3 regions of the Pseudomonas sp. PS02288 genome follow, and region 1 is predicted to be linked to each of the others. Evidence: predicted binding sites of a transcription regulator. Region 1 holds the regulator's gene; each other region holds the start of a gene.
The links. The regulator sigma-54, encoded in region 1, starts transcription at its own class of promoters, with help from an activator protein. The targets are predictions, from matches to a motif close to ANTGGCATNNANNTTGCTNT.

Region 1 (3,259 bases):
GCACCCTGAAGATCACCGGCGATACGGTCACCATCACCCAGGACAAGAACGGCGACATCAAGGTCTTCACCTCGGTCGGCCGGCCCGCCTACTACGAGCAGAAGCCGGCGCCCGACAAGCCGCTGGTCAAGGCCTATGGCCTGACCATCCAGTACTTCGCCGACAACGAACGTATCGTCCTGATCGACCAGGCCAAGGTCGTGCAGCAGGGCAATACCTTCCAGGGCGAGAAGATCGTCTATGACACCCAGCGGCAGATCGTGAATGCCGGTCGCGCGACCGGCAACAACGTCACCGCGCCGCGTCCGCGGGTGGACATGGTGATCCAGCCGAAGAAAAAAGAGCAGCAGGGGCAACCCCAGTAATGGCCACACTGAAAGCCCAGCACCTGGCGAAGAGCTACAAGGGGCGCCAGGTCGTCCGTGACGTCAGCCTGTCGATCGAAAGCGGCCAGGTGGTCGGCCTGCTCGGCCCCAACGGCGCCGGCAAGACCACCTGCTTCTACATGATCGTCGGCCTGGTGCAGGCCGATCAGGGGCGCGTGCTGATCGATGATCAGGACGTCAGCCATCAGCCTATGCACGGCCGCGCCCGCGCCGGCATCGGCTACCTGCCGCAGGAAGCCTCGATCTTTCGCAAGCTCAGCGTCGCCGACAACATCATGGCGATCCTTGAGACCCGCAAGGACCTCGACGGCGCCGGCCGGCGCAACGCGCTGGAAGACCTGCTGCAGGAGTTTCATATCAGCCACATCCGCGACAACCGCGGCATGAGCCTGTCCGGTGGCGAGCGTCGCCGCGTCGAGATCGCCCGCGCCCTGGCGACCTCGCCGAAGTTCATTCTCCTCGATGAGCCCTTCGCCGGCGTCGACCCGATCTCCGTGGGCGACATCAAGCAGATCATCCATCACCTGAAGAACAAGGGCATCGGCGTCCTGATCACCGATCACAACGTCCGCGAGACCCTCGACATCTGCGAGACCGCCTACATCGTCAATGACGGCCGGCTGATCGCCGAAGGCGACGCCGAAACGATCCTGGCCAACCAGATCGTCAAAGAGGTGTATCTGGGCCACGAGTTTCGTCTGTAGCGAAGGCTTTTCGCTACGGAAAGGTTCCCCATCTCTGGAAAATCATTCTAAAATCGGGCATATAATTTGCTTCCGGCAGCGCTCCGGCGCTCAGCAGTGCACAGGCGTTAGACGCCGGTAATCAAGGTCTGCCATGAAACCATCGCTCGTTCTCAAGATGGGCCAGCAGCTGACGATGACTCCTCAGCTGCAACAGGCCATTCGCTTGCTCCAACTGTCCACCCTGGACCTGCAACAGGAAATCCAGGAGGCACTGGAGTCCAACCCGATGCTCGAGCGTCAGGAGGAAGGCGAGGACTTCGACAACACCGACCCTCTTGCCGACGGCGATGCCCTGCCCAATCCCGGCACCCAGGAAGTGGCATTCCAGGAATCCACCGTACCCACCGTGGAGAACCTCGAAGAGGGCGACTGGCACGACAGCGAACGCATCCCCAGCGAACTCCCCGTCGACACCGCTTGGGAAGACGTCTACCAGACCAGCGCCAGCAGCCTGCCGAGCAATGACGACGATGAGTGGGATTTCACCTCGCGCACGTCCAGCGGCGAGAGCCTGCAGAGCCACCTGCTCTGGCAACTCAATCTGGCGCCGATGTCGGACACCGACCGGCTGATCGCCGTGACGCTGATCGACTGCATCAACGACCAGGGTTACCTGGAAGAATCCCTGGCGGACATCACCGAAGGCTTCGATCCGGAGCTCGACATCGAGCTCGACGAAGTCGAGGCCGTTCTGCACCGCATCCAGCAGTTCGAGCCGGCCGGCATCGCCGCCCGCGACCTCAGTGAATGCCTGCTCCTGCAACTGCGCCAGCTACCGCCGAAGACCCCGTGGCTGAGCGAGGCGCAACGCCTGGTCGGCGACTACCTGGAGCTGCTTGGCAGTCGCGACTACAGCCAGCTGATGCGGCGCATGAAGCTCAAGGAAGACGAGCTTCGGCAGATCATCGAACTGATCCAGAGCCTCAACCCGCGGCCCGGCTCGCAGATCGAAGCCAGCGAACCCGAATACGTGGTGCCCGACGTCATCGTGCGCAAGCACAACGAGCGCTGGCTGGTCGAGCTGAACCAGGAAGCGGTGCCGCGCCTGCGGGTCAACCCCCACTACGCCGGCTTCGTTCGCCGCGCCGACTCCAGTGCCGACAACACTTTCATGCGCAATCAGCTGCAGGAAGCGCGCTGGTTCATCAAGAGCCTGCAGAGCCGCAACGAAACGCTGATGAAGGTCGCGACTCAGATCGTCGAACACCAGCGCGGCTTCCTTGAGTACGGCGAGGAAGCGATGAAGCCGCTGGTTCTGCACGACATCGCCGAAGCCGTGGGCATGCACGAATCGACGATTTCCCGCGTCACCACGCAGAAGTTCATGCACACCCCGCGTGGCATCTACGAACTGAAATACTTTTTCTCCAGCCACGTCAGCACCTCGGAAGGGGGCGAATGCTCGTCCACCGCGATCCGCGCGATCATCAAGAAACTGGTCGCCGCGGAAAACGCGAAAAAGCCGTTGAGCGACAGCAAGATCGCTGGTTTACTGGAAGCACAGGGCATTCAGGTGGCACGCCGCACAGTCGCCAAGTACCGCGAATCGCTGGGCATAGCGCCTTCGAGCGAACGCAAGCGACTGATGTAGTCAGCCCCGTAACGAAGGCACCCGCCTTCCCCTGCTCCGGATAGCCGGAGAGCGGCAAAAGAGCCTCAAACGCCAGATTTTCGGTGGCAGGCCCGTCAGCCTGTCTCTTCTAAGCGGCAACAAGGAGAAGCGGTATGCAAGTCAACATCAGTGGCCATCAACTGGATGTGACCGACGCCCTACGCGACTATATCGAGGAGAAATTCAGTCGCCTTGAGCGACACTTCGACAAGATCACCAACGTTCAGGTGATCATGGAAGTCGAAAAGCTGAAACAGAAAATCGAAGCCACCCTGCGCATCGCCGGGGGCGAAGTGGTCGCCAATGCGGAGCATGACGACATGTACGCGGCCATCGACTTGCTGGTCGACAAACTGGATCGCCAGCTGATCAAGCACAAGGAAAAGCAACTGAACCGCCAGCAAGGTGCTGCGGCTCGCTGACCCTCCCCTATGATCCGACTTGAAAATATCCTGACCCCCGGTCGCGCCCTCGTCGGCGTGCCGGGCGGCAGCAAGAAACGTGTACTCGAGCAG
Region 2 (3,259 bases), on a different contig from region 1:
ATATCCACGGTGTTGGTCGGCGGCAGCTGGATGGTTTCCGCCTGGGTGCCGTCCGGCGGTTGGTTGGTGAACACCGTCTTGCCGTTGGCATCGATGTATTTGTAGATCTGCGCGGTTGCCGGCAGGGTCAGCAAGCAGAGAAGGCAGGCAATCAACAGGCGCATCGGTGCGGCTCCGTGAGTGGACGCCTTAAGCCTTGCACCCCCGCGCCCGGCTTGCAAGGCGGATGAGCCCGAAAGCCTCGGCATCCTCCGGGCCGCGCAGAGACTTTTCGAGCGCCCATGAAAAAGGCCTCCCGAGGGAGGCCTTTCGCTGACGCTACTGGCTTAGACGCTGTAGTACAGGTCGTATTCCAGCGGGTGCACGAAGGTGCGCACCTTGATTTCTTCTTCCGATTTCAGCTCGATGTAGGCATCGATGAAGTCGTCGGAGAACACACCGCCCTTGGTCAGGAACGCGCGGCCCTTGTCCAGCTCTTCCAGGGCTTCCTTCAGGCTGCCGCAGACCTGCGGGATCTGGCTCGCCTCTTCCGGCGGCAGGTCGTACAGGTTTTTGTCGGCGGCATCGCCGGGGTGGATCTTGTTCTGGATACCGTCCAGACCGGCCATCAGCAGTGCAGCGAAGGCCAAGTACGGGTTGGCAGCCGGATCCGGGAAGCGCGCTTCGATGCGGCGGGCTTTCGGGCTGTTGACGTACGGGATGCGGATCGAGGCGGAACGGTTACGGGCCGAGTAGGCCAGCATGACCGGTGCTTCGAAGCCCGGGACCAGACGCTTGTAGGAGTTGGTCGACGGGTTGGTGAAGCCGTTCAGTGCCTTGCCGTGCTTGATGATGCCGCCAATGAAGAACAGGGCGGTGTCGGACAGGCCGGCATAGCCTTCGCCAGCGAAGGTGTTCTTGCCTTCTTTGGAGATCGACAGGTGGACGTGCATACCCGAACCGTTGTCGCCGTACAGCGGCTTCGGCATGAAGGTAGCGGTCTTGCCGTAGGCGTCGGCGACGTTGTGCACGCAGTACTTCAGGGTCTGCACTTCGTCGGCCTTGGCGACCAGGGTGTTGAACAGCACGCCGATTTCGTTCTGGCCGGCAGTCGCCACTTCGTGGTGGTGAACTTCGACCTTCAGGCCCATCTCTTCCAGTGCGTTGCACATGGCGGTACGGATTTCGTGGTCGTGGTCGACCGGCGGTACCGGGAAGTAGCCGCCCTTGACGCCCGGACGGTGACCTTTGTTGCCGCTTTCGAAATCACCGTCGGTGTTCCAGGAAGCCTGCTCGGAGAAGATCTTGAACATCGAGCCGGAGATGTCCGACTTGAACTTCACTTCGTCGAATACGAAGAATTCCGGCTCCGGACCGACGAACACCTTGTCGCCGATACCGGTGGACTTGAGGTATTCCTCGGCGCGGCGAGCGATGGCGCGCGGGTCGCGATCGTAGCCTTGCATGGTGCTCGGCTCGATGATGTCGCAGACCAGGATCAGGGTCGGCTCTTCGGTGAACGGATCGAGCACGGCGGTGCTGTCATCGGGCATCAGGATCATGTCGGAGGCTTCGATGCCTTTCCAGCCGGCGATGGAGGAGCCATCGAACATCTTGCCGTACTCGAAGAAATCGTCGTCCGCATCGCGTGCCGGCATGGTGACGTGTTGCTGCTTGCCCTTGGTGTCGGTGAAGCGCAGATCAATCCACTTCACATCGTTATCTTTGATCAGTTGAAGCGACTTCGACATGTTGTCCTCCAGGTGAAAGGCTGGGAGCGGTTGGCATACCCCCAGTATCAGTTGATGCCGGGGCAGGGATACTCCGCCAGGGCAACCTGCCTCACAAGGGAGCAATTAGCATGCCAGCGCCCCGAAATGGTAACGAGCCCGAAACACGTGATTTTTCAGGGGGTCAAAGGCAATCGAAGGAGGGTGTGCGCCTTTAATTGGTGCGTGATGTTTTTTGATTGCATTGTATTGGTGCGTCGCTGGGTGATTCGATAATCACTGATTAAACCTTGAGCAATTTTCCGCTATAATCCGCCCCCCTCTTTTTCGGCTGCTTCGTGCACGCGCTGTTTCCATGAAACTCATCGTCAAGGTCTTCCCGGAAATCACCATCAAAAGCCGGCCGGTGCGCAAGCAGTTCATCCGTCAGCTGGCGAAGAATGTGCGCACGGTTCTGCGCGACCTTGACGCTGACGTGAGTGTTGAAGGCGTGTGGGACAACCTCGAGCTGCTGACCCGTGTGGAGGACCCGAAGGTCCTGCGCCAGATCATCGAGCGGCTGACCTGCGTTCCGGGCATCGCCCATTTCCTCGAAGTGCATGAATACCCGCTGGGCGATTTCGACGACGTGCTGGAGAAGTGCAAGCTGCATTTCGGTGACCAACTGGCTGGCAAGGTCTTCGCCGTGCGTTGCAAGCGCGCCGGCAAGCACAGCTTCACCTCGATGGAAATCGAACGCTACGTCGGCAGCCAGCTGCGTCAGCAGTGCGGTGCTGCCGGCATCTCGCTGAAGCAGCCGGAAGTCGAAGTGCGCATGGAGATTCGGCACGAACGTTTGTTCGTCATCCATCACCAGCACAATGGCATCGGTGGTTACCCGCTGGGTTCGCTGGAGCAGACGCTGGTACTGATGTCCGGCGGATTCGACTCCACGGTGGCGGCCTATCAGATGATGCGTCGCGGCTTGCTCACGCACTTCTGCTTCTTCAATCTTGGCGGTCGTGCCCATGAGCTGGGGGTGATGGAAGTCGCTCATTACCTGTGGGACAAGTTCGGCAAATCGCACCGGGTGCTGTTCATCAGCGTGCCGTTCGAGGAAGTGCTCGGCGAGATTCTGGAGAAGGTCGACAACAGCCAGATGGGCGTGGTGTTGAAACGCATGATGCTGCGCGCCGCCACGCGCCTGGCCGAAGATTTGCAGATCGATGCGCTGGTGACCGGCGAGGCGATTTCCCAGGTGTCCAGCCAGACGCTGCCGAATCTCTCGGTGATCGATTCGGCCACCGACATGCTGGTGCTGCGCCCGCTGGTCGCGGCGCACAAGCAGGACATCATCGACACCGCCTACGAAATCGGCACCGCCGAGTTCGCCAAGCACATGCCGGAATACTGCGGAGTGATCTCGGTAAACCCGACCACCCGTGCCAAGCGGGCGCGCATCGAATACGAAGAAAAGCAGTTCGACATGGCCATTCTCGAGCGGGCGCTGCAGCGTTCACGGCGGATGACCGTGGACCGGGTGATCGACGAACTGGGGCAGGACGTCCAGG
Region 3 (3,259 bases), on a different contig from region 1:
AGGCTTTCGAAATCCTGGCTGGAAAACAGCATCACCAGGTTGTTTCGCAGGACCGGCATGTGCACCTTCAACGCGTCGAGGGCCCCCTGATCACGGGCCATCAGCGCCACCGTGACCTGCATGTAGCGCTGCCGGCCGTTGTAATTGAAGTTGACCACGAAGGCCGGCGCCAGCGCTTCGTAGATGGCCGGCTGCTTGACCGGCGCGGCGGCGTGCTCCTCGGCCGCCGGCGCCTCCTCCTTTTTCATGCTCTTGCTGAGAAAGAACCAGGTCGCGCCGACGGAGCCGCCTATCGCCAGCAACAGGGCCAGCACGATCACGATGATCAGTTTGAGTTTGCTTTTGCCCGCAGGTTTCTCGGCCCCCTCGGGGGCGGGCTGCGGTGGAGCTTTCTTCGCCATGCCAATATTCCGTCGCGCGTCAGGGATCTTTACAGCCATCAATGGCTTAGGAGCAAGTGCTATGCCAGCTTATAAGTAAAAGGTCTTCCCGGAAAACTCTTTCGCCGGGCATCTTCGACCTCGCGTCGCGCGCTGCATAGTCCCTGGGTTGGCCGACCGCCGAGAAACACCGCAGCGCCGGCGGGAGCGCAAACGAAAAAGGCCCGACGGGACAGAGCCGATCGGGCCTTTCACTTTTTCGAAACGCCGCGTCAGGCGTAGTAGTCGACCAGCCCGCGACCCGCCTTGAGCGGCGTGCTGGAGATCTCGACGCTGCCGATGACTACTTCGTCCTCGGAACCGCCCGAGCCGCCGCGCGACGATGAACCGCCGCGGCCCTGCCCTTCGCTCCCCTGCCCCTGCCAGCCGCGTGCCAGCGACTGGTCGGAAACGTTGACGTCGCCCAGGTTCATGCCCTGCTGGGTGAACATGTCGCGCAGCCGGTTCATCTGGCCTTCCAGCGCCTCGCGGACCGCGGCATGCGGGCTGGCGAAGGCGATCTGGGTCTGATCCTGGTTGAGGCTGATCTTCACGTCCAGTCGCCCGAGGTCCTGCGGGTCGAGCTGTATCTCCGCCGACTTCAGATTCTGGCTGGACATCCACATTACCCGATCGACCACCGCCTCGGACCAGCCGTTCTGCTGCATGGGCACCGGCTGCCCCGGCACCACCGCGGAACGCTGGGTCGCGTTGACCTGCTGGGTCATGGCCTGGTTGAGCGAATTCAGTTTATTGGCGAAGTTTTCCGCGCGCAGTTCGCTGACACTGTCCTTCAGGTCACCCGAATCGGCTTCGAGATCGCCTGGCTTCAGTGCGGCAAGCGCCTCGCCATCGACCGGCAACTGCTCGACCAGCGGAGCGGCGAGCGCCGGATCGAGCGGCGCCTTGGCGGCCTCGGTGCTCACGGTCTGGACCGCGACCGCCTTGGCCTGCTGCGCCAACACGGGCTGGGCGGCCTGGAAATCCTCCGGCAACGTCAGGCCGGGCGGCAGAAGGTCTTCGACACTGCCCGTAGCCTGCGGCTCCGGCTCGCCCTGCGTCGGAGCGGCCAGCGGAACGGCCGGCACCTCGACGGCGGCAACGTCCGTCGCCAGTACGGCAGGCGCCTCCACGGCCGGCTCCGGCACCGCCGGAACGACGGGCTGCGGCACCAGGCCCATCAGCACCAGCGGGTCGATCGGCTGGCCGGTCGGCTGGTCAGTCGCCTGCCCCTGCTCATCGGTTGGTTCCGCGTCGTCAACCGCCTTCTTGCTCGGCAAGGCTTTGCCGCTATCGGCAACCTCCGGCTTTGCCTTGGCGGTCGTGTCGTCACGCGCGTCGTTGCGCTTGTTGTCCGCGGCCTTCTCATGGCGCGCCTTCGCAGGCGCGTCGCTGCGGTCAGCGGACTTGGGCTGGCGTTCCTTGGCATAGACGTCGGCGAAGCTGGAAGCCTCGCGCTTGCTGGTGTCGTCGGTCTTTACCGGGGCTTTCACCGCGGGCAACTTCATCCGCGTATCGGACGCGGACTGAAGAAGCAGATCGGGGGCGACGGACATGGGGCACTCTCCGCTCGGATGGGTCGTGCCTGAAATAAGCAAGTTAGGGGCCAGCTTTGGTAAAGCGCCGGTTTACGCGGCTTTGCGTCGGGAGAAGGGTCTTCGCAGTCACTCAACCGCGAAAACGTTGACGCTCCGACTTCATCAGGATGCGAACAATGGCGAATTCACGGTTGATCTGCTCGACCAGAACGGCGGCGCTGTCAAACGACTGCCGCTCGCTTTGGTCTTCGAGCTGCTTGCACAGGTCCGCCAGCGACAGGGCGCCCATGTTGCTGCAGCTGCCCTTGAAGCTATGCGCGGTCAGACGCAGGAGCTGCGCATCCTTGACCTGCAAAGCCCCGGCCAGCAGGCGCACGCGCTCTTCGGAATCGGCCAGAAAGGTATCCAGCAGAACCGGGTACTCGGCTTCCATGAGGTCCTGCAGTGAAGCGAGGACAGTACCGTCGAGATGCGCGTCTGACACTTGCTCACTCCATGATCAAGGGGTGGGAATTATGCCTGAGCGGACCAGGAAAATTCCACGCTGACGCCCCGTCCATCGTTCTCCCAGTCACTCTTCTCGGCCAGTTGGCTGACCAGTTTCAAGCCACGCCCGTGCAGTTGTTCAGTGGATTGCTCGCAGGCCCTGGCCGCCGCCAGGTCGAATCCGCCGCCGCTGTCCTCGACCCGCATGATCAGGCGCCCGCCTCCGTGCTCGGGGCGCAGCTCCAGGTGAAAACGCACGAAGCCTTCCTCCAGCCGGGCGAGCCGCTCCCGGCGTTCGCCGTAGTACTGGGCGAAGCCTTGCACGTCGCGCTTGAGCGACGAGTCCAGGCGCAGCACGCCGTGCTCCAGGGCGTTGGAGTAGAGCTCGACCAGCACGGTGTAGAGCGCCCCGACCTGAGGGCGCAGGCCCTGCACCTCCAGCAGCAGTTGCAGCAGGTAGGGCAGCGGGTTCAAGTGCTTGAGGGTTTCCGCGCGGAATTCGAAACAGGCCGACCAGTCCAGTGGCGTGTCGTTACCGTCGTTGGAGAACGTCAACGGCGAGGACCTCGCCTCCTCAATCAGGCTGAGTTCGATCAGGCTGACGTCGTCCTGGGTTTCGCCGCGGAAGGCGCTCAGGGCCTGCTGCACCTCGTCGAACAGCTGGCCGCGCTGCTCGTTCGCCGCCATCAGGTCCAGCAGGCGCTGTTCGCCGAACAGCTCGCCGGCATGATTGCGCGTCTCCAGCAGCCCATCCGACAGCAGCAGCAGACGGTCGCCCTCCAACAGTGGGTAGACCTCGTACTTCTCGTCGAACAC

Region 2: a site for sigma-54 is predicted at 1,829-1,848, ahead of glnA (glutamate--ammonia ligase). Genes of this name have one in related genera too.
Region 3: a site for sigma-54 is predicted at 2,011-2,030, ahead of QMX85_RS00650 (flagellar hook-length control protein FliK). Genes of this name have one in related genera too.

The regions. Positions count from the first base shown of each region.
Region 1 covers NZ_JASCPA010000078.1:9,488-12,746, forward strand. The annotation lists gene lptA (lipopolysaccharide transport periplasmic protein LptA) at 1-365, shown strand, start outside; gene lptB (LPS export ABC transporter ATP-binding protein) at 365-1,090, shown strand; gene QMX85_RS21505 (RNA polymerase factor sigma-54) at 1,224-2,723, shown strand; gene raiA (ribosome-associated translation inhibitor RaiA) at 2,858-3,166, shown strand; gene ptsN (PTS IIA-like nitrogen regulatory protein PtsN) at 3,176-3,259, shown strand, end outside.
Region 2 covers NZ_JASCPA010000068.1:4,652-7,910, reverse strand. The annotation lists gene QMX85_RS20625 (DUF4124 domain-containing protein) at 1-164, opposite strand, end outside; gene glnA (glutamate--ammonia ligase) at 327-1,730, opposite strand; gene thiI (tRNA uracil 4-sulfurtransferase ThiI) at 2,065-3,259, shown strand, end outside.
Region 3 covers NZ_JASCPA010000001.1:143,664-146,922, reverse strand. The annotation lists gene fliL (flagellar basal body-associated protein FliL) at 1-401, opposite strand, end outside; gene QMX85_RS00650 (flagellar hook-length control protein FliK) at 653-1,975, opposite strand; gene QMX85_RS00645 (Hpt domain-containing protein) at 2,088-2,441, opposite strand; gene QMX85_RS00640 (fused response regulator/phosphatase) at 2,471-3,259, opposite strand, start outside.